DNA from 3 places in the Arthrobacter sp. YAF16 genome. Region 3 is predicted to be linked to each of the others. Evidence: predicted binding sites of a transcription regulator. Region 3 holds the regulator's gene; each other region holds the start of a gene.
What was found. Region 3 encodes LexA, which represses DNA repair genes until DNA is damaged. Its sites were predicted from a motif close to TCGAACANNTGTTCGA; they were not measured.
Positions count from the first base shown of each region.

Region 1 (5,711 bases), on a different contig from region 3:
CGCCGTCGTAACGCCCAGCCGGTCCAGCAAGGGGCGGTGGCTGTCCATCAGGTGTCCGCTGACATCCAGGGCCAACAGGTCCAGTTCGGCGCGCACTGTTTCCACCAGCGTAGGGGCCGGCAGGCCGCCCTTCAGGTTCCTGAGCTCGACGTCGCCCAGCGGCAAGGCCAACTGCCCCTCGATGACCTCGACCCCCTTGCGCTGCGGCCTGCCCTGCAGCTGCTGCAGGTGCTGGACCAGGTCGGCCCGGTTGGCGGTGCTGCCGGAGGAGCGGTGCAGCGAGTCGAAGGCGCCCAGTTGCGCCAGGCGCTGGATGCTCGGCTTGCTGAGCCGGGTGCGGGCACGCAGGTCCGCGAGGGAATCATAGGGCTGGCCGGCCACAATCCGTTTCAGCTCGGCCCCGGAAAGCCCGAAAATGCCGTTCAGGCTCAGCCGGATGCCGAGCTTGCCCCGGTCCGGGCCGGTGTCCACCCGTTCCACCCGGTATTCGGCGTGGCTGCGGTTGATGTCCAGCGGCAGGATGGGGATCCCCAGCCGCCGGGCTTCGGCCACCAGCAGCCGCTTGGGGTACATCCCCGGGTCGTGTTCCCAGAGCCCGGCCAGGAAGGCTTCGGGGTGGTGGGTCTTGAGCCAGGCCGACTGGTAGGTGGGCACGGCGAAGGCGGCGCCGTGGGCCTTGCAAAAACCGAAGCTGCCGAAGGCTTTCAGCGTCCCCCAGACCTTGTCCACCACCTCGGGGGTGTAGTTCCGGGCCCGGGCTTCGCGGCGGAAGAAAGCCTCCACCCGGCCCTCGAGCACCTCGTTGCCGAGGGCCCGCCGGAATTCATCGGCCCGGGCCAGCCCGCAGCCGGTCATGACGTCGAAGGTTTTGAGGATCTGCTCATGGAAGACGGTGACGCCGTGCGTCTCCTGCAGCACCGGCTTGAGGTCCGGGTGCGGGTAGACCTCCGGCGCGAAGCCGTGCCGGTGTTCCAGGAAGGGCCGGACCATGTCCGACTTCATCGGCCCCGGCCGGAACAGCGAGATGTCGATGATGAGGTCGTTGAATTCCCGGGGCGCCAGCTTGCCGATAAGTTCCCGCTGGCCCGGGGATTCGATCTGGAAGCAGCCCAGGGTGTGGGTGCTGCGGATCAGCTCATAGGTGGGTTCGTCGTCGAGCGGGACGGCGTTGAGGTCGATGCGGCCGTCGGCTGCGATGTAGTCCGGGCCGGCGCCGTCCGGGCCTGCGGGGTGGCGGCCGGCAGCCACCACCTCGGCCTTGGACGGGTGCAGCCGGATCACCTCCCGGACCGCGAACGCCATGGCACTCTGCATCCGGACGCCAAGGACATCGAGCTTGAGCATGCCCATCGGATCCATGTCGTGCTTGTCGAACTGGCTCATCGGCAGGCCCAGGCCGCTGGGCTGCACGGGGGTGCGGTCCAGCAGTGTCGCATCGCCCAGGATGACCCCGCAGGGGTGCATCGAGATGTGCCGCGGCAGCCGGTCCAGCCGTTCGGTCAGGTCCACCAACAGGTCCAGTTGCTGGTTTTCGGTGAAGTCCCGCTGCTCCACCCGGCCGGCGAATTCCTTCAGCTCCGGCTTCTCCACCAGGGCCTCACGGAAGTTCCGGGCCGAAAACCGCCACAGCTGTTTGGCGATCTCGTCGATGTCGCCGCCGTCCATGCCAAGGGCCAGGCCGGCGTCGCGGACGGCCCCGCGGGCGCGGTAGCCGTTCTGCATGCTCATCAGCGTGACGCGTTCGGAGCCGAAGCGCTCAAAGATCCTCCGGTAGACGTTGTGCCGTTCGGCGCTTTCGACGTCGATGTCGATGTCCGGCAGGGTGGCGCGGTCCCGGGACAGGAATCGTTCAAAGATGAGGTCGTGCTGCAGCGGGTTGACCTGGCTGACATCGATCAGGAAATTGACCAGGCTGGAGGCGCCCGAGCCGCGGGCTGCCGCCCGGACCCCCATGTCCAGGATCATCCGGGACACTTCGGCCACCGTCAGGAAATAGGAGGCAAAACCAAGACTGTCGATGATCCGCAGTTCGTGCTCCAGCCGGGCGCGCATTTCTTCGGCTGGCTTGCCGGCGATCCCGGGGAAGCGCCGGCTGATGCCGGCCTCGCAGCGCTGCGTGAGTTCCACGAGCGGGTCCCCCGCAATTCCGATCACCGAGGCCTCCGGGACCACGGGCTGCTTCCATCCCATGTCCGTGACCGGATCCATCCGGCAGCGGTCCGCGAGCGCCTCGGTGTGTGCCAGCAGGCTCTTGAGGTCCGCGGCGCCGTAGCCGGCGGCGTGCATGATTTCCTGGCCCAACCGCAGCATCTGCGCGGAGGATTTCAGCCAGGCCTGCCCGTTGGGTTGCAGCTGCGGCGCGGCGGAGAGCTCGGGCAGGGATTTCAGTGTCCGGGCGGAGTCCAGCACGTCCGCCGTCGCGGCACCGTCCTCGGCACAGTAGCGCACGGCGTTGCTCAGCACCGCGGGGACTGCGTGTTCCGCGGCGAGCTTGAGCATTCGCACCGCGTGGGCCGTGCTCAGCGGCTCGCCGGGCGGGCTGAGCTGCGAGACGACCTCAGCGGCGAGAGTTCCCGCCGGCATGGCGTCCAGCCAGCGCTTGAAGAGCGTGCGGGGCCGGAGGTAGCGCCGGCCGCCCATCGCGCGGCCGACGTCGGAGTCCGGGCCGATCAGCACGGTGAGCACCGGTTCGAGGGTCTGCGGGTCGAGGGCGCGGGAGGCCAGTTCCGCCCTGGTCACCGCGACGGGCACCGTTCCTCCGGCCCTGCCCGTGGTGCGGGCGTGGGCGTCGGAGACCAGCCGGCACAGCGCCCGGTAGCCGGCGCCGCGGTTGTGCCCGTGCGCCAGTACGACGACGCGGCCGCCGAGCTGGGTTCGGAGGTCGCCGTCGTCGTCGAAGACTGCCAGGTCCACCCCCACGACTGGGTCAAGCCCTGCCGCCATGCAGGCTTTCAGGTGCTTGACCGTGCCGTAAAGCCCGTCACGGTCCGTGCAGGCGAGCGCCGTGGCCCCGTCCGCGGCGGCGGCAGCAGCCAGTTCCTCCGGCCAGGACACCCCGTAATGGGCGCTGAAGGCGGTGGCAACGTGCAGGTGGGTGAAGCTCATGCCGACTCGGGCTTCCTGATAGTGCGCAGGGCATCGTGGATCCGCAGCAGCCGCCAGCGACCGCTGCCCAGATGACGGCTCAGGTCCAGGGTGAGGGTGTCCTCCGTGTTACCGGCGTCCCGGACCTGGATCCGCCAGATCTCGTGGTCCACCAGTCCCGGGCCGCTGCCCAGCGGAGCCCGCTGCTCCTCGGCCCACCACTGCCGCCGCTCAAACCAGCGGACCGGTTCGGCGCAGACGTCGTAGTGCCGGCCGCCCCAGTCAAGGGACAGCGGCTGGCCGGACGGGGTGCACGCGACGTCCACCGACTCGCTGAACATCCCCATGGTGCCTCCCGGAATACGCTGACCTCTGGCAAGAATCTTGAGAGGGTATTCGAATATATCTTCGAACAATTCAAGTCTACGCCGGGCCCGGGACAAAACCTAGATGGGGGTGGACGGACGCAAGCGCAGGTAGCAGGATTGAGCTATGAGCTCCCATAGCGCACTCCTGAAGCACGTAAGCATCGCCGCCAAGGATTCAACCTTGGTGGCGAAGTTCGATATAGACGGGAATATCCCGAGTTCCGGGGCCTATGTGGTGGGGCTCGTGGCGGCCACCCCGGACCATTCGCACCAGCGCCGGATGGAAATCGAGTTCATGAACGGCGAGGCAGTTTCTTTCTTCTGTTTCAGCCATGACGGCACGGAAGAGAACTTCGACCTCAAGGGTGTGGAGCACTCCGGCAACACCATCACCGGCAACTTTCCGCTGAGCACGGTGATGGGGCTGGCCAAGGGCCATCTGATGACGGCCTACAGCGATTGTGAGGGCCGGGAGTACCAGGCCAACGTGCCCGTCGAAGAGTCGCTCTAGCTGAGTCGACCAGCCCTAGCTGGAGGCTTTGTAGACGTCCAGCTCAAGCCGGATAAAGGCATCGATCATGGCCCGGTAGGTCTGTTCGACGATCTCGGTGTCGATGTCCTTCTGCTCAGCCGTCGCCTTGACATGTTCTAGGACCCGCTCCACGCGGCCGGGCGCCCGCACCTCGGCACTGTCCGCCTTCAGGGTGCCGGCAATCCGGATGAGCCGTTCGCGCCGGCCGATCAGCGCGACGATTTGCTCGTCCACCTCGTCGACCGCCACCCGCACGGCGGCGAGTTGTTCCTTATCGGCCTGGGCGTCTTTGGCGTCACGGTGATGTGTGGACATGTGCATGACAGTATCGAACGATGCAACCACGAGTCGACTTCATCTCATTGGGTGTCCGCAGCGTTGACGCCTCGCGCCGCTTCTACGTGGAGGGCCTCGGGTGGCCGGTCCACCGGGAGGTTTCCGGCGAGGTGCTCTTCCTGCAGGTCAACCACGGGCTTATCCTTTCGCTCTGGGACGCCGGGCAGATGCAGGCCGAGGCCGCCACCGATCCCCCGGCCGGCATCCCCTGCATCACCCTGAGCCACAACGTGGGCAGCGCTGACGAGGTGGACCAGGCGATGCGCCAGGCGGAGGCCGCCGGCGCCGTCGTCGTGGCCGCGCCGAAGACCCAGCCTTGGGGCGGCTATACGGGCTACTTCGCGGACCCGGACGGTTTCCGCTGGGAGGTCGCCTTCAACCCCACTTGGACGGTCGACGCCGGCGGCAAGGTCACGGTCTAGTCGCCGCCGATGACCTGGCTCGAAAACACTTCTGCAGACGTGCCGCCCGCTGCGACGAATTCTTTCAAAAGGGAAAGCCCCACTGAAAGCGGCAGGGAGAGCCTTCCCCGGTACTGGAGCTCGAGCATTGTTTCCGGCGACGATCCCCATTCGCTCGGTTCACCCACAAGCCTGGTGAATGTCCGTCCGCGAACGAACGGTCTCTCGAGTTTCCCCGTCATCCGCTGTTCAAGAACGTGCGAGTCCACGGAGAGCAAACTCAATGTCATGAGTTCGGGACGCGCCGCCTTTTCAAGCCAGCGTCCGAAGCCTAGGAAGTAGCTCTCTTGGATCTCACTGGCCAGAACTCCAGCTTCTTCCTGCAACTCACGGTTGGCCCCGTTGGCCGCCAGTTCCGCCAAGGGAAGCGAAGCGCGGCCCTGAAAATCCTTGGGCTCCAGCGCACCCGAGCCACTCGGAGCCAACTGACCGCCGCTGTTTAGGTTATGAATTCCTTGATCCACTATGAGCAGCTTGCCATCGCTCGTGAATGCCATGACTGAGGTCCCAACCACGTTTACAAGCCATGAGTCGTGGAAGTCCCTGAGCGCCCCGCGTCGGGTAATGAAAAGCCTTCGTCCGTGGTCTTCGGTGAAACGACCGGCCTGGCTTACGTCGTGGAGCGCAAGCTGGTCCGTTGCGATGTGCTGAAAGTAGGTTGCGGGCTGAAAATCTATCCAGCGAGGCAGCTCAGACGCAGCCGGCCCTACCCCAACGTTCGAGTTCCAACCAAGGATAGGCCCGTCAAAGACATGCCTAACCTTGATCTTTTCGTCGAGAAAGCGTTGGCCGAGGGCGCTCAGGGACGGGGGCATCGTGAACGGTTTGGGTTCCAGTCGCGCCTCCAGTCCGTCCTGTATGGCCGAGCTCACCAGGTTGTCCGAGAGGAAGGATCCGTGCGGGAACTTGCGATAGGTGAACCGACCGTGG
Region 1 covers NZ_JBFRDC010000001.1:1,433,032-1,438,742, reverse strand. Annotated here, with positions in the region: gene AB4Y91_RS06730 (DNA polymerase III subunit alpha) at 1-3,105, opposite strand, end outside; gene AB4Y91_RS06725 (DUF6504 family protein) at 3,102-3,431, opposite strand; gene AB4Y91_RS06720 (hypothetical protein) at 3,577-3,963, shown strand; gene AB4Y91_RS06715 (chorismate mutase) at 3,979-4,305, opposite strand; gene AB4Y91_RS06710 (VOC family protein) at 4,320-4,742, shown strand; gene AB4Y91_RS06705 (hypothetical protein) at 4,739-5,711, opposite strand, start outside.
Region 1: AB4Y91_RS06725 (DUF6504 family protein) is a predicted target of LexA. The motif match lies at 3,481-3,496, and genes of this name have one in related genera.

Region 2 (5,711 bases), on a different contig from region 3:
GGGCGGCGCCCTGGCCGGCGCCTCCGACGAGTTGCTGCGCGGCTACTCCGCGTTCGCCCTCCCCCTGGGCGAGGCTTTCCAGCTCCGCGACGATGTCCTGGGCGTCTTCGGCGACCCGGTCACCACCGGCAAACCGGCCGGTGATGATCTCCGCGAGGGCAAGCGTACGGTGCTGGTGGCCTTAGCCCTCGACCAGGCCGCGCCGGCGGAATCGAGCTTTCTCGACGCGAAGCTGGGCAGCCCGGACCTGAGCACCGCCGACGTCGAGGAGATCCGCCGCATCATTGTCGACTGCGGGGCACTGCAGGCCACGGAGGTCCTGATCGAGGAATTCGGCCGGGCCGCCTTCGACGCCTTGGACCTGCTGCCGCTGGAGGAGCTGCCCAAGACCGCGCTCCGGAAACTGGCTGAGGCCGCCGTCAGCCGCACCGCCTAAACGCAAGGCCAAAACACGCAGGCAGACGAAAACGGAGACGAAAAAGGCCGTGGACAGCGGGATCCGTCGTCCACGGCCTTTGCCGTATTACCAGGGCTTACTTTTGGGCCGTACTACCAGGCCATGGTCTGTGCCCGGCGGCGGATTTCGGTTTTGCGCCCTTCGCGGAGGGCATCGATCGGACGGCCGCGCAGGGACTCGTCCGGCGTGAACAGCCAGGTGATGAGTTCTTCGTCCGAATAGCCGGCGTCGGCGAGGACAACAATTGTGCCCTTCAAGCTCTCCACCGGGTGGCCGTCCTGGATGAACGCCGCGGGCACGGAACGGATCCGCCGGTCGCCGATCCGCACTGCCGCCAGCGCGCGCTCGTCCAGCAGCGCATGAACCTTAGTGATGGAAACGTTCAGCAGCTGGGCTACATCGGGCAGGGGCAGCCATTCGCCTACAAGGCTTTCTACAGTACTCACGGATCAAGATTGCCATGCCGGGGCGGAATGCGCCTAGTCAGCCACGACCCAATAATGCGACCGCTTAACCCGGCGTATAAAAGGGACTGCGAAATGGCCGCCGGCGCGGACGCCTTCGCGGGCCCCGGCCGGGGCCCCTGGGCCGACACTCCCAATAGCCGCGTTGCAGAATGTCAAACAGTTCTTGTGCTAATTCGCAATTCATGAGAGATTCGCATAGATCACATTTGTAACTGCAGTATCTTCAGTCACACTGGTAACACCAGTAACACTGTCCGTGCTGCAGGGTTCGCCGCTGAGAAGAGGATCTTTCCCATGACGACGTCACGTTCGCCAAAGCCCAACCCGAGGCCCGGCCTCCCGCTGATTGCGGCGACGACGGCGGCTCTCCCCGCCGTCATGCTCTCCTCCTTGGCGATCGCACAGCCCGCTGCTGCCGAATCCCGCCCCCGGGCGATCCCGGCGACGCTGGCGGCGGCCATGAAGGCGCAGGGTCAGGCCGCCGCGGCACTGCCCTCGGCTCGGATTCCGGCAACCGAGGTTGCGGTAGCGCTGCCGACCGCGTTCCGCCCCGCCAAGGTCGCCGCACCGGCCCAGTACACGATCGTCCGCGGCGATACGATCAGCGCGATCGCCCGCAAGTTTGGACTGAGCACCCAGTCCGTCCTTACGCTGAACAAGCTCCGCGCCAACTCCGTGATTTACCCTGGCCAGAAAATCAAGCTCACCGGCGGCCCCGCCGCGAAGGCAGCTCCGGCCAAGGCAGTCCCGGCGAAGGCTGCTCCGGCGAAGGCTGCTCCGGTCCGGTCCGCCGGCAGCGTTTACACGGTCAAGTCCGGCGACACCCTGAGCGGCATTGCCGCCCGCCACGGGGTCAAGCTGTCGGACGTGTTCAGCCGGAACGGGCTCAACATGCGCTCGGTAATCCACCCTGGCCAGCGGATCAACATCGGCGCCGCCGCGGCAGCACCCGCGCCGGTCCGGACCGCGGCGCCGAAGCCCGCCCCCAAGCCCGCCCCGGCCCCAGTCAGCTCGGGGTCCTACACGATCAAATCCGGTGACACGCTCTCCGGCATTGCCGCCCGGCACGGCGTAAAGCTCTCCGCCGTCCTGTCGGCGAACCGGCTGACCATGAGCAGCATCATCTACCCCGGCCACAAGCTCGTCATTCCCGGTGCCGGCACCGGGACCTTGAAGCCCGCCTCAAGCCAGCCCGCGGCGACCGTGACCCCGCTCGTGCCCAGCACGTTCCTGGGGTTCAGCTACCCGAAGGCTGTCGTCAGCTCCGCCAACCAGAACAAGGCGCTGCTGAATGCCTCGCCGGTTCCCACCCGCGAGCAGATGAAGCAGATCGTGGCGGACACCGCGCGCCGGATGGGTGTGGCGCCGTCGCTGGCCATGGCGTTCGCCTACCAGGAGTCCGGCTTCAACCACCGCTCGGTGTCCCCCGCGAACGCGATCGGCACCATGCAGGTCATTCCGTCCTCCGGAGGGTGGGCCTCGGAACTCGTGGGCCGCAAGCTGAACCTGCTGGATCCGTACGACAACGCCACGGCCGGCATCGCCATCATCCGCCAACTGGTCGCGACCAGCAAGAACCTGGACTACGCCATCGCGGGGTATTACCAGGGCCAGTACTCGGTGAGCACGAAGGGCATGTACGAGGATACGAAGGCCTATGTGGCGTCGATCAAGGCGCTGCAGAAGACCTTCAGCTAGAACCGCCAGCATCGCACGGGGCTGAGACCTCCGTCGCGTAACGATACGGGTCCGGGTTGCATGTCAATCCGGGCCCGTTTCCGTGCAGAGCTTAGGATCAAAGGGTGCAGGAATACACATCGGACGCTCTCGTCGGGACCCTGGTGGACAACCGGTACCTGATTCGATCCAAGCTGGCCCGGGGCGGGATGTCCACGGTTTACCTCGCCACCGACCGGCGGCTCGAGCGGGACGTGGCGCTCAAGGTCCTGCATCCGCACATGGCCGGAGACCCGCAGTTCCTGGACCGGCTGGGCCGCGAAGCCAAGGCCGCCGCCCGGCTGTCGCACCCGCACGTGGTGGGCGTCCTGGACCAGGGCGACGACGGCCCGCTGGCCTACCTGGTGATGGAATACATCAAGGGGCACACGCTGCGGGACGTGATCAAGGAAAAGGGAGCCCTCACGCCGAGGCTTGCCCTGGCGCTGATCGACCCGGTCGTGGAAGGACTCGGAGCCGCCCACGCGGCCGGCCTCATCCACCGCGACGTCAAGCCCGAGAACGTGCTCATCGCCGACGACGGCCGGATCAAGATCGGCGACTTCGGGCTGGCGCGGGCGATCACGACGACGACCAGCACCGGCGCCCTGATCGGGACCGTCGCCTACCTCTCCCCCGAGCTCGTGCTGGGCCAGCAGGCCGACGCCCGCAGCGACATCTATTCACTCGGGATCATGCTCTACGAGATGATCACCGGTCGGCAGCCGTTCGACGGCGAGGTTCCCATCCAGGTCGCCTACCAGCACGTGAACTCGACCGTCGGGCCGCCGTCGGCCCTGGTCCCGGGGCTGGCCGAAGAACTCGACGAGCTCGTGCAGTGGTGCACGGCGAACGACCCGGACAAGCGCCCCGTCGACGGCAATGCATTGCTCTTCGAACTTCGACATATCCGCACCAACCTCAGCGACGCCGACTTGGACCTGCGGCCCCCGGCCGCCCTTGCGGCGCCCGTTGCCGGCGCCGCGGCGGCAGGCCCCGGCGGTTCCACGCCCGGGCGGCCCGCGACGGAACCCCGCCCGGCCGCCGCCAAGGCACACACGGAATTCCTCGGTGGCCTCCAGCAGCCCACGGAAGTCATCAACCGCGGCAGCAACCCCACCACCGTCCTCGCCGGCAGGTCACGGCCCGGCGCTTACGGTCCGCTAGCCGCGCCGGAGGAACGAGAGTTTGGCGCCTATCCTGAGGATGCTCCGGACGGCCGTCCGGAGCCGGCAAGCAAGCGTGCACAACGCAAGCAGGACCGCGAGGAGGAAAAGGCGCGGCAGCGTGCTGCCGCGACCCCCAGCCGAAGCCTCCGGGCGGGCAGCCCGCGGCGCCGGGGCCTGGCCTGGATCCTGGTGCTGGTCCTGGTGGCGCTGCTCGCGGCCGGCGCCGGTTGGTTCTTCGGCATGGGCCCGGGGTCTCCGGGGACCATTCCGCAGTTGGCCAACAAGACCGTGGCCGAAGCACAGCAGCTGCTCCGCACTGCCGGTTTCGAGTCGACCACCCGGGACGTCTTTGACGACGACGTGTCCCCTGGCCTCGTGGTCGGCTCGGAGCCGCAGGCGGGTCAGGTGGTCCGGAAATTCCAGTCCGTCTCGCTGGCCGTTTCGAAGGGTCCGGAGCTGTTTCCCCTGCCCCAGCTGACGGGCAAGTCGCTCGATGCGGCGAAGACGGCCCTCAATGGCGCCGGCATGGCGCTGGGCCCCGTCACCGAGCGCTACGACGAGGCCGCGGCGGCTGGAACCGTGCTGGCCCAGAAGCCGGGCAAAGGCACCCCCGCCAAGCACGGGACAGCCGTGGGGCTGACGGTCTCCAAGGGGCCGCGGCCCATCCCGGTGCCTGAGCTGCGCGGCAAGGACCAGGAGACCGCGGTGAAAACGCTGGAAGCCGCCGGGCTCAAAGCCGTCGTCGCCCCGGAAGCCGTTTTCGACCGGGAGGTGCCAAAGGGCGCGGTTGCCGGCCAGGACCCGGCCACCGGGAATCTCACCAAGGGCGGCGCCGTGACCCTGACGATCTCCAAGGGGCCGAAATTCGTCCAGGTCCCGGACGTGTTCCGCAAGCCGGAGGAGGAGGCGGTGCAGGCCCTCAAGGATGCCGGCTTCGAGGTGAAGGTCAACTACGCCTTCGGTTCATCCGTGCTGGGCCTGGTGGCCGGCCAGGACAAGACCGGGCGGCAGCCCGAAGGCTCACTCGTCACGATCACCGTGACCTGACTTCTGCCAAATAAGTAAGAGCTCCGCCCCGGCTGGAAACAGCCGGGGCGGAGCTCATACTGCCTGTGGCGTCGCCGCCTGCGGCATCGGCCCGTGTCGGCCGGCGCGGCTTAGCGCTTGGCGAGGGCTCCCGCCACCAGGAACGCCATTTCGAGGGACTGCATGTGGTTCAGCCGCGGATCGCAGACGGATTCATAGCGGTCCAGGAAGGCGTCCTGGTCGATCGGGTCGGCGCCGCCGAGGCACTCGGCCACGTCGTCGCCGGTCATTTCCACGTGCAGGCCGCCCGGAACGGTGCCGAGGCCGTGGTGCACCTCGAAGAAGCCGCGCACCTCGTCGATGACGTCGTCGAAGTTGCGGGTCTTGTAGCCGTTGGGCGAGGTCACCGTATTGCCGTGCATCGGATCGGTGACCCAGAGGACCTGGGCGCCGGAGGCGGTGACGCGCTCGACGATGGGAGGCAATTTCTCGCGGATGTTGCCGGCGCCCATCCGGGTGATGAAGGTCAGGCGGCCGGGTTCCCGGTTGGGGTCAAGCTTGTCGATCAGGCGGAGGGCGTCCTCGCCGGTGGTCGAGGGGCCAAGCTTGACGCCGATCGGGTTGCGGACGCGGGAGAGGAAATCGACGTGCGCGTGGTCCAGTTCCCGGGTGCGCTCCCCGATCCACAGGAAATGCGCCGAGGTGTCGTACGGCAGGCCGGTTCGCGAGTCGATGCGGGTCAGGGCCCGCTCATAGTCCAGCAGCAGCGCCTCGTGGCTGGCGTAGAACTCGACGCGCTTAAGCGCCTCGAAGTCCGCGCCGCAGGAGGACATGAACTTGATGGCCCGGTCGATGTCGCGGGCCAGGGATTCGTAA
Region 2 covers NZ_JBFRDC010000006.1:184,778-190,488, forward strand. Annotated here, with positions in the region: gene AB4Y91_RS13105 (polyprenyl synthetase family protein) at 1-436, shown strand, start outside; gene AB4Y91_RS13110 (Rv2175c family DNA-binding protein) at 550-903, opposite strand; gene AB4Y91_RS13115 (LysM peptidoglycan-binding domain-containing protein) at 1,219-2,622, shown strand; gene AB4Y91_RS13120 (protein kinase domain-containing protein) at 2,727-4,856, shown strand; gene AB4Y91_RS13125 (class II 3-deoxy-7-phosphoheptulonate synthase) at 4,967-5,711, opposite strand, start outside.
Region 2: AB4Y91_RS13115 (LysM peptidoglycan-binding domain-containing protein) is a predicted target of LexA. The motif match lies at 1,077-1,092, and genes of this name have one in related genera.

Region 3 (5,711 bases):
TCAGCAAGCTGCACGAGACCGACGCCGAGATCATCAGCCTCGACCACGAGGAGACCGGCACCCGAGCCGTGGTGATGGTGCGCGAGGGGCTCGCGGCCGAACTGGATTCCTTCGTCAGCAATGACTGAACCAGCGGAGGCTGAAGGGGCGGCCGCGCCGTCCCAAAGCGGCCCGTCCGGCAGCAGCCCGTCCGAAAGCGGCCCGGCTAAAGACAAGGTTAAAAGCGGCCCGTCCGGCGAGCAGTTCGTGGTTGAACTGCTCGACCGGGCGGTCGCCGGCATGGGCGGCCAGAGCCGCGACGGCCAGCACGAAATGGCACGGCAGGTGGCGCGAGCGATCGAGACCGGCGACCACCTGCTGGTCCAGGCCGGCACCGGCACCGGCAAATCCCTGGCCTACCTGATTCCGCTGATCGCCCACTCGCTGGTCAGCGACAAGCCCACCCTTGTCTCCACCGCCACCCTGGCACTTCAGACCCAGATTGTCGGCAGGGACCTGCCCCGGCTGCTCAAGACCATCACCCCGGCCCTGGAGCGGCCGGTGAAGGTCGCACTGGTCAAGGGCCGGTCCAACTATGTCTGCCGCCATAAGCTCGAAGGCGGCTTCCCCTCCGAGGAACCGTCCGAGGGCCAACTGTTCTCCCTCGGCGAGGACACCTCGGTGCCGCACTTCGCCGCCGCGATGGGCGGCCCGTCCTCGCAACTCGGCAAGGAAGTGGTCCGGCTCCGCGAATGGGCCGAGGACACCCACACCGGGGACCGCGACGAGCTCATGCCGGGCGTGACCGACCGTGCCTGGCGGCAGGTCTCCGTTACGTCCATGGAGTGCCTGGGCGCGCAGAAGTGCCCGCTCGCCGCCGAATGCTTCAGCGAACTCGCCCGCCAGAACGCCGCCGATGCCGATGTGGTGGTTACCAACCACGCCATGCTGGCCGTCAGCGCCTTCGAGGGCCTGGCCGTGCTGCCCGAATACGACGTCGTGGTGGTGGACGAGGCGCACGAACTGCAGGACCGGGTCACGGGCGCCGTGTCCGGCCAGCTGTCCGTGGCCATGGTCCACGCCGCCGCCTCCGGCGCCCGCAAGCACACCGGGATCACGGTAGATGCGCTCAATAACGCCGCGTCCAACCTTGAGCTCGCCATCGAGGGCGTTCCCAGCGGGCTGATGCCGAACGGACTGAACAGCGAACAGCTCGACTGCGTGGACCAGCTGCGCGACGCCTGCCGCGCCGCGCTCTCCGATTCAAAGGGGGACAGCGCCAACACGGCCGACGGCGGCCGGCAGCTTGCGCGGTCCCGGCTGATGGTGATCCTGGAACTGTGCGAACGGCTCCTGGCCGCCAAGGAGAACCGCGAGGTGGTCTGGTTCTCCCGCAACAGCAGCTTCGACCCGCAACAGGGCTACTCGCAGCCCGATGACTCCGCGCCGGCCCTGATCAACATCGCCCCGCTCAGCGTCGCCGGTCGGCTCCGCGAGGGACTGTTCGCCGACCATACAGTCGTCCTGACATCGGCAACCCTGGCGATCGGTTCGGCTTTCGAGCCGGCGGCCGGAGGGCTCGGCCTGGTGGGCCCGGGCGCACCCAGCTGGACGGGCGTCGACGTCGGTTCGCCCTTCGAATATCCGAAGCAAGGCATCCTCTACGTTGCCAAGCACCTGCCCAAGCCGGGCCGGGGAACATCCCCGGAAGCCCTCGATGAGCTCGAGAAGCTGATCCGTGCCTCCGGCGGCGGCGCCCTGTGTCTCTTCTCTTCCCGGCGCGCCGCCGAGGAGGCGGCCGAGGCGATGCGTCCCCGGCTGGGCCTGAGCATTCTCTGCCAAGGCGAGTCGACCATGACCGCGCTCGTGAAGCAGTTCGCCGATGAGCCGGACACCTGTCTCTTTGGCACCATGTCGCTCTGGCAGGGTGTCGACGTGCCCGGGAACTCCTGCCGCCTGGTAGTGATCGACAGGATCCCGTTCCCGCGGCCGGACGATCCATTGATGACCGCCCGCTCCCGGGCTGTGGCCCAGTCCGGCGGCAACGGCTTCATGAGCGTCTCGGCGACCCACGCGGCCATCCGCCTCGCCCAGGGCGCCGGCCGGCTGATCCGTTCGACGTCGGACAAGGGCGTGGTGGCGGTCCTCGATTCCAGGCTGTCCACCGAACGGTACGGAGCGTTCCTCCGGGCCGCCCTGCCCCCCTTCTGGCCCACTACCGACACCTCGGTGGCCTTGGCCGCCCTGGAACGCCTCGCCAAGGAGAGCCCCGCCAAGCAGCCCGCCACGTAACCGGTGAAGCGGCCCGCCAAGCAGGCTGCCGCCGGCCGGGGCCGGGCCGGGGGTATGTGGGCCGGCGCTTGCGTTCCCGCCCGCTTTTTCCGCGCCCGGGACCGGCACTGCCGGGTCACCGCGGCACCGCGCGGGCGGGCGCGCCGTCAGTGTGCCAAGAACCGGGCGGGAGCGCAGAAGGCCCCGTCCGGAACTGCGGACGGGGCCTTCGAGCTGCCGGGAGATGGGCCGGCCGGAGAGTGGTGTGGCAGGGGCGCTACAGGGAGCGCAGCACCGAGACGACCTTGCCCATAATGACGGCATGGTCGCCGAGGATCGGCTCGTACTGGGTGTTCTGCGGGAGCAGCCAGGTGTGGCCGTCCCGCTGGCGGAACGTCTTGACCGTTGCCTCGTCATCGAGCAGGGCGGCCACGATGTCCCCGTTGACGGCATCGTTCTGACGCCGGACGACGACCCAGTCGCCGTCGCAGATGGCGGCGTCGATCATCGAATCGCCTGCCACCCGGAGCATAAACAGTTCGCCGTGGCCCACCAGTTGGCGCGGCAGGGGCATCACGTCCTCCACCACCTGATCGGCCAGGATCGGCCCGCCGGCGGCGATACGGCCCACGAACGGCACCATGGCCGTGTCCGTGGCGCTGGCAAGCTCCGAGACGGCGAGGCCGCCGACAGCCCGCAGGCCGCTGGACTTCTCCACGCCGGAAATCCTGGTCGTGCCTTCATCCAGTGTCAGCGGCATGAGGACTTCCATGGCGCGCGGCCGCTTGGGGTCCCGCCGCAGGTAGCCGAGCTTTTCCAGTTGCGAGAGCTGGTGGGTGACGCTGGAGAGGCTGGCGAGCCCTACCGTGTCGCCGATCTCGCGCATCGAGGGCGGGTAACCGTTGTCCGTCACGGAACGCTGGATGGTCTCCAGGATCTTTTTCTGCCGGACGGTCAGGCTTTTCGGCGCCCGGCCGGTTTGGGGGCTGCGCTGGGAAGCCCTCCCGCCGGCGGCTTGTGCTGCCATGTTCGCCATGCCTTTCCATTCCGCCCGGCCGCTGTGGCTACCGGGACCTGCCGAGCTGAAAATGTCAGACCCCGCTGATCAACTGATGTTCATCAACACAAGTGGTTGTCCTGTGATTCAAAAGTAGGCCAGCCAACAAGGTTTTTCAAACATTTGTTCTAGCGAGTCTCGACAATGTTCGTTCATAAGTGCTAAAACAGGAATAGCAATGTTCGAATATGTGTTCGAAGCTCCACCCTTGGTCCGGTCCACTGGTTTCGGTTCTGTGTTCGAAGTTTCGGGTTCGAGGGTTCGCATTCAAGGGTTTTGCGTTTGAAGGTTAGGCCGGTTGGCGGCAGGTACGAGGAGTACGCCGGGCGGCACAGGTATTTCCAGTGGCACAGATAAGTCCAGGAGGGCTCAGCTCATGTCAGCAGTAAGCGCTATTTCCGGTTCGCTGGTTTCCATCCCCATGGAGGCCGCACCCGCGGCACCAGCCCGGCAGGCTCGGCTGCGGCTGACCCGCCGCGGCCGGTTCGTCTTCTTCGGGCTGCCGCTGGTTCTGTTGGCCGTCCTCGTCCTGTCACTGTCCGGCTTCCTGAATGCTCCGGCCAAGGCCGCCGACTCGGCCGCGGAGCTCTCGCTCACCCCGACGGTCACCGTCACGGTCCAGCCGGGGGAGTCCCTCTGGGCCATCGCCGGTGCCGTCGCCCCGGAGCGCGACCCCCGTGACGTGGTCGCCGACATCGTTCAGCTCAACAACCTCGGAGCCGCCCGCGTCCTCCCCGGCCAGCAGCTCTACGTACCCTCCAAGTAAGCCCTACCTGGGCGAGTGGCGCGCCGGGCCATCGGTGCCGCCGGGCGGCCATTCGCGGTCACAGTTTCGGGGCGGGGCCGGGTCTCACTTAAACTGGGCAAGTGACTGACCAGCTAGAGCGCCTCAACCGACTGCCCCTCCGGACCAATCTGCGGGGACTGCGCCCCTACGGTGCGCCCCAACTGGATGTCCCCATCCTGCTGAACGTCAACGAAAACACCCACGGAGTCCCGGCGGACGTCCGCGCCGCCATAGCCGAAGCCGTGACGGAGGCCGCTGCGGGACTGAACCGGTACCCGGACCGCGAGTTCACCGAACTGCGGGAAGCCCTCGCCGAGTATCTCGGCCACGGACTGGATGCCACCAACATCTGGGCAGCAAATGGCTCGAACGAAGTACTGCAGCAAATCCTCCAGGCCTTCGGTGGCCCGGGACGCACCGCGCTCGGCTTCCCTCCCACTTACTCGATGTACCCGCTGCTCGCCGCTGGCACAGACACCGAATACATCGTCGGTGTACGCGCCGAGGACTACGGGCTGAGCGCCGACTCGGCGGCCCGCCAGGTCCGGGAGCTGAAGCCCAATGTCGTCTTCCTCTGTTCGCCGAACAACCCCACCGGCACAGGCCTGGGGCTTGACGTGGTCGAGGCGGTCTACGAGGCCGGAGAAGCAAGCCAGACCATCGTCATCGTCGACGAGGCCTACCACGAGTTCGCCCACGACGGGACGCCCAGCGCCCTGGCGTTGCTGCCCGGCCGGGAGCGGCTGATCGTCTCACGCACCATGAGCAAGGCCTTCGCCCTGGCCGGCGCCCGGCTCGGCTACATGGCGGCGGCGCCGGAGGTGACGGATGCCCTGCGGCTGGTCCGGCTGCCGTATCACCTCTCCGCCATCACCCAGGCGACGGCGCTGGCCGCCCTGCACCACCGCGTCGCGCTGATGGCCGACGTCGAGGACATCAAGCGCCAGCGGGACCGGATCGTGACGGAGTTGACCCGGATGGGCCTCAAGCCGGCCGCTTCGGATTCGAACTACGTTTTCTTCGGCGGCCTCGAGAACCCGCACGAGACCTGGCAGGGTCTGCTCGACGCCGGCGTCCTCATCCGCGACGTCGGCATTCCCGGCCACCTCCGCGTGACCGCCGGAACTGAGACGGAAACCACAGCGTTTCTGGAAGCCCTGGAACGGATCCTGACCGGCCACGAAGTGCAGTCCGCCTAGACTTAAGCCAGGACCCACGCACACCGCCCCGTTCGCCGGGCGCCCGCCACATCCAAAGGACACCCACATGAGCAACACCGGATCAGCCGCTGCCCGGACCGCACGCATGGAGCGGACCACCAGCGAATCCTCCGTCCTGGTCGAGATCAACCTTGACGGCACCGGCGTCTCGGACATCAGCACCTCGGTACCGTTCTACGACCACATGCTGACCGCGCTGAGCAAGCACTCGCTGATCGACATGACGGTCAAGGCCACGGGCGACACCCACATCGACGTCCACCACACCGTGGAAGACGTCGCCATCACCTTCGGCGAGGTCCTCCGCACGGCGCTGGGCAATAAGGCCGGCATCCGCCGCTTCGGCGAGGCCACGGTCCCGCTGGATGAGGCGCTCGCGCAGGCCGTCGTCGACGTC
Region 3 covers NZ_JBFRDC010000011.1:42,963-48,673, forward strand. Annotated here, with positions in the region: gene hflX (GTPase HflX) at 1-128, shown strand, start outside; gene AB4Y91_RS15990 (ATP-dependent DNA helicase) at 121-2,271, shown strand; gene lexA (transcriptional repressor LexA) at 2,528-3,277, opposite strand; gene AB4Y91_RS16000 (LysM peptidoglycan-binding domain-containing protein) at 3,729-4,073, shown strand; gene AB4Y91_RS16005 (histidinol-phosphate transaminase) at 4,175-5,293, shown strand; gene hisB (imidazoleglycerol-phosphate dehydratase HisB) at 5,361-5,711, shown strand, end outside.